DNA from 2 places in the Polaromonas sp. P1_G1 genome. Region 1 is predicted to be linked to the other one. Evidence: predicted binding sites of a transcription regulator. Region 1 holds the regulator's gene; the other holds the start of a gene.
What was found. Region 1 encodes NrdR, which represses ribonucleotide reductase genes. Its sites were predicted from a motif close to CACNANATNTNGTG; they were not measured.
Positions count from the first base shown of each region.

Region 2: the regulator NrdR is predicted to act here: its motif matches at 1,244-1,257, upstream of AC1D1Y_RS12960 (ribonucleoside-diphosphate reductase subunit alpha).

Region 1 is NZ_JBFUBU010000005.1:117,981-120,372, forward strand. Features, by position in the region: gene glyA (serine hydroxymethyltransferase) at 1-830, shown strand, start outside; gene nrdR (transcriptional regulator NrdR) at 930-1,379, shown strand; gene AC1D1Y_RS03525 (GspH/FimT family pseudopilin) at 1,533-2,117, shown strand; gene pilV (type IV pilus modification protein PilV) at 2,111-2,392, shown strand, end outside.
Region 2 is NZ_JBFUBU010000022.1:55,471-57,862, forward strand. Features, by position in the region: gene AC1D1Y_RS12960 (ribonucleoside-diphosphate reductase subunit alpha) at 1-1,074, opposite strand, end outside; gene ampD (1,6-anhydro-N-acetylmuramyl-L-alanine amidase AmpD) at 1,517-2,119, opposite strand; gene AC1D1Y_RS12970 (sigma-54-dependent transcriptional regulator) at 2,106-2,392, opposite strand, start outside.

The DNA.
Region 1 (2,392 bases):
GGTTCAACGTCGTGTCCTACGGCCTGAACGACAAGGAAGAAATCGATTACGACGCCATGGAGCGCAAGGCCCATGAGACCAAACCCAAGCTGATCATCGCGGGGGCCTCGGCCTACAGCCTGCGCATCGACTTCGAGCGTTTCGCCAAGGTGGCCAAAGCCGTCGGCGCGATCTTCATGGTCGACATCGCCCACTACGCCGGCCTGGTGGCCGCGGGCGTGTACCCCAACCCGGTGCCGCATGCCGACATCGTCACCTCGACCACGCACAAGAGCCTGCGCGGCCCGCGCGGCGGCATCATCCTGATGAAGGCCGAACACGAAAAAGCCATCAACAGCGCGATCTTCCCCGGCCTGCAGGGCGGCCCGCTGATGCACGTGATCGCGGCCAAGGCCGTGGCCTTCAAGGAGGCCATGAGCCCCGAGTTCAAGACCTACCAGCAACAGGTCGTGAAAAACGCGCAGATCGTCGCCAACACCCTGACGCAGCGCGGCCTTCGCATCGTCAGCGGACGCACCGAAAGCCACGTCATGCTGGTCGACCTGCGCGCCAAGGGCATCACCGGCAAGGAAGCCGAGGCGGTGCTGGGCAGTGCCCACATGACGATCAACAAGAATGCCATCCCGAACGACCCGGAAAAGCCCATGGTCACCAGCGGCGTGCGCATCGGCACCCCGGCCATGACGACGCGCGGCTTCAAAGATGAAGAAGCCCGCGCCACGGCCCACCTGATCGCCGACGTGCTCGACAACCCTCGCGACGCGGCCACCCTTGAAGCGGTCCGCGCCAAGGTTCACGCCTTGACCAGCCGCTTCCCCGTCTATCGCTGACCATGGCGGACGGCGCGGGCATCATGGTTTTCATCGCTGCTCCTGCCGTCCTCAATGGGCTGAAGACCGATTGATGTTTTTAAATCCAGGTCACCACCCATGAAATGCCCCTTCTGCGGCCACCTCGAAACCCAGGTTGTGGAAACCCGGGTGGCGGAAGACGCCGACTTCATACGCCGCCGCCGCCAGTGCGGTGCGTGTGAAAAGCGCTTCACCACCTACGAGCGGCCCGACGTCACCTTCCCGTCCATCGTCAAGAAGGACGGCCGCCGCATCGAGTACAAGCGCAGCAAGATCCTGGGCTCCATGAACCTGGCGCTGCGCAAGCGCCCCGTCAGCACCGAGCAGATCGACTCGGCCATCGAACGCATCGAGGAAAAACTGCTGAGCCTGGGAGTGCGTGAGGTGGCCTCCAACCGCCTGGGCGAGCTGGTCATGCGCGAACTCAAGAAACTCGACAAAGTGGCTTATGTCCGCTTTGCCAGCGTCTACCGCAGCTTTGAGGATATTGACGAGTTCAAGACCCTGGTGGACGAGGTCAGGCGCTGAGGCGCCGGACGCGCTGACCGTTCGTCACGCAGACCTGACCGGACGTCGAATACAGGAGGCGGGACCGGCGGGGCATGCTCACAATTGCGCATGTTCGAAAATCTATCGATCGCCGGCCCTGCCCCCCTCCGCCCCCAACCGCCCTGGCGTGTCATGCGGCGAATCCAGCATGGATTCACCCTGATTGAAGTGCTGGTGGTGATAGCCATCATCGGAATCCTGACGGTCCTCGCAACGCCCTCCTTCATGGGACTGCTTGCCAACGCCAATATCACCCGCGCCACCAACGGGTTTATCTCGGATACCCGCTACGCCCGCGGTGAAGCCATGCGGCGCGGGAAAAGCGTGACGATCTGCAGGACCGCCAACTACACCGCGGCAAGCCCGACATGTTCCACTGGCAACGGCTCGACCGTCGGCGGCTGGATGCAGGGATGGGTGGTGTTCCTTGACAGCAATGGCAACGGCAGCTTCGATGCCGCGACCGACATCGTGCTGCGCGCCCAGGAGCCCATGGCCGGCATCAGCGATTTTTTCGCGGTCGGCGTCTCCACTCCGACGGCTGTCGCCACGGGCAACGGCATCATCTATGACGGCACGGGCCGCGCCATAGGCCAGTCGGGCCGATGGCTGGTGCATGCCTCGGGCTCGTTCGCCACCAACGCTTACTACACCCGCACGCTGTGCATGAACGCAGTGGGCCGGGTCAAGGTCCAGACGGGGGACGTCGCATGCTAGGCCTCACCAGAAAAGCACCTCCTTCACGCAAGGGGCAGCGAGGCTCCTCGCTGCTGGAGGTCCTGATTTCCATATTGCTCATGTCCTTCGGCATGCTGGCGCTTGCCGGCATGCAGGCCTATTCGGTCGCGGCGCAGAAAAACGCTGCCAACCGCGCCATCGCCAGCGCCCTGGCCACGGAACTGGCGGAAGTGATCAGGCTCAACCCAAACGGGCTGTCAGCCGGCAACTATGACGTGGCAATGATGACCACCGGCAACCCCCCCGCCCTCGCG
Region 2 (2,392 bases), on a different contig from region 1:
GGCGTTGAACAGGGTGGGCGTGCTCGACATGAAGTCGAAGGACGACAGGATCTCGTAGAACTCGATGGCGCGCTCTTCGCGGTTGATCTCGTTGAGCGACAGGCCCATGGCCACGCGCATGAAGAAAGCCTGGGGCAGTTCGATGCGCTGCTTGCGCACGTGCAGGAAGTAGCGGTCAAACAGGGTCTGCAGGCCGAGGTAGTCGAATTTCAGGTCGCGCTCGGGCTTGAGCGCGGCGCCCAGGCGGGCCAGGTCGAACTGCTGCAGTTTTTCGTCGAGCAATTCGTTCTGCACGCCCTTGGCGATGAATTGCGGGAAGTATTCGGCATAGCGGACGGCCATGTCTTCCTGGTTGACTTCTTCGCCCAGCACTTCCCGGCGGATGGTGTGCATCAGCAGGCGCGCGGTGGCATAGGTGTAGTCGGGGTCTTTTTCAATCAGGGTGCGCGCCGCCAGGATGGACGCTTTGTAGACCTCGTCGATGGGAACGCCGTCGTAGAGGTTGCGCATGGTTTCCGCGACGATGGGGTCGGGCTTGACATCGGCGCCCAGGTCGGCGCAGGAGGCCTCGATCAGCGCCTGCAGGTTGCGGATGTCCAGGGCGATGCGGTTGCCGCGGTCGGTGACGTGGATTAGGGGCGCTGCGGGCGCCTGGGTCTGCGGCTGGCGCGCGCGCTCCTGCGTGCGCTTTTCGCGGTACAGCACGTAGGCGCGGGCAATCTCGTGGTGGCCGCCGCGCATCAGGCCGAGTTCGACCTGGTCCTGCACGTCTTCTATATGGAAGGTGCCGCCGCCCGGGCGCGAGCGCATCAGGGCGCGGATGACCGCCTGGGTCAGGCCGTCGACCGTTTCGCGCACGCTGGCCGAGGCCGCGCCCTGCGTGCCATGAACGGCCAGGAAGGCCTTCATCATGGCCACGGCGATCTTGTTGGGCTCGAAAGGCACGACGCCGCCGTTGCGGCGAATGATCTGGTAGTGGGCGAGGGGGCTGGGCTGGGTGTTGGTATCGCTGGCTGCCGGATTGCCGGCGGCAACGCTGGACGTTGCGGGCACTGCGTGCTGTGCTGTTTGCATGACTTCCTCTTTGCTTTGTTTTATGACTGGCTTGATGTGCTGTTGCGGGCAACCGTTTTGGCGGAAGGCGTTCAAAAGCATGAACCAATTCCTCGTCGCCGGGGCCCGAATTACATCAAACTGAATTAGGGCTTAGACACTATACCTAGGGTATGGGGGGAATACAAGCCACTACAGGTAGTGTATCGCCGACTGAATGCACCGTTACGTTTTGTGGCTTTTTCAGCCCCGTTTTGGACAGCTGCGCGACGCTCTCGATTTCGTGCCGCTCATCTTCGGCAAAGCCTGATTCCATCAGGCTTGCGCAGCCCCGGCAACGCTGCGGCGCGCCTTGTCGCGGGCTTTGGCCCGCCAACACAAGCCCATGTTAGCGCGGTAAAAATACCGTGAAATTTCCGGCTGCAAAGCGCACCACCCCGGTGTGGTTTTGCGCGCGTGAGCCTCAGGCGGTCTCGGGAAAATACCTAGCCGGCAAGGCCAGCGAGTCTTGCAGCAGGGACCACTCAAAACCCGGACCGGGGTCTTGCTTGCGGCCGGGCGCGATGTGTTCGTGTCCCGCGATGTGGGCGATGGGATAGGCCTGGAGCAGCGAGGCGCAGAGTCCTGCCAGGGTCTCGTACTGGGGCATTTCGAAGGCGCCGCCTTCCAGGCCCTCAAGCTCGATGCCGATGGAGTCGTCGTTGCAGTTGCCGCGTCCGCGGTAGTTCGACTCCCCGGCATGCCAGGCCCGGTCGCCGCAGCCGACGAACTGCCACAGGGCGCCGGAACGGGCAATGAAGAAGTGCGACGACACCTGCAGGCCGCGTATGCCCTGGAAGTAAGCGTGGGCTTCCCACTCGAGCTGGTTGGTGAAGAGGCGCTGCACGTTGCCGTTGCCGAATTCGCCGGGCGGCAGGCTGATGGAGTGGATGACAACGAGGTCGATCAGCGCGCCCTCGGGCCGCGGCCCGAAATTGGGCGAGGCCAGCGCGCGCGCATAGCGGTACCAGCCGTCCCGCCACAGGGGCTGCGGGGTGCCGGCGCCCCGGCCTTCAGGCGGGGTCATCGGCGGCGTCGAGTTCATCGGCGGGGTCTTCGCTGCCCGGTGTCACGATGTTCAGGCGCGCAATGCGGTAGCGGATCTGGCGCAAGCTCAGCCCCAGCCTGGCGGCGGCCGCGGTTCGGTTGAAGCCGTTTTCCAGCAGCACTTTCGTGAGGATGCTGCGCTCCTGCCTGTCCAGGTACTCCTGCAGGTTTTCCGGAACGGCGACCTGCTCTTCGGCCGGCGCGTCAAAATGCAGTTCGCTGCCGTCGCCGAGCGCCACCGCGCGGTGCAGGG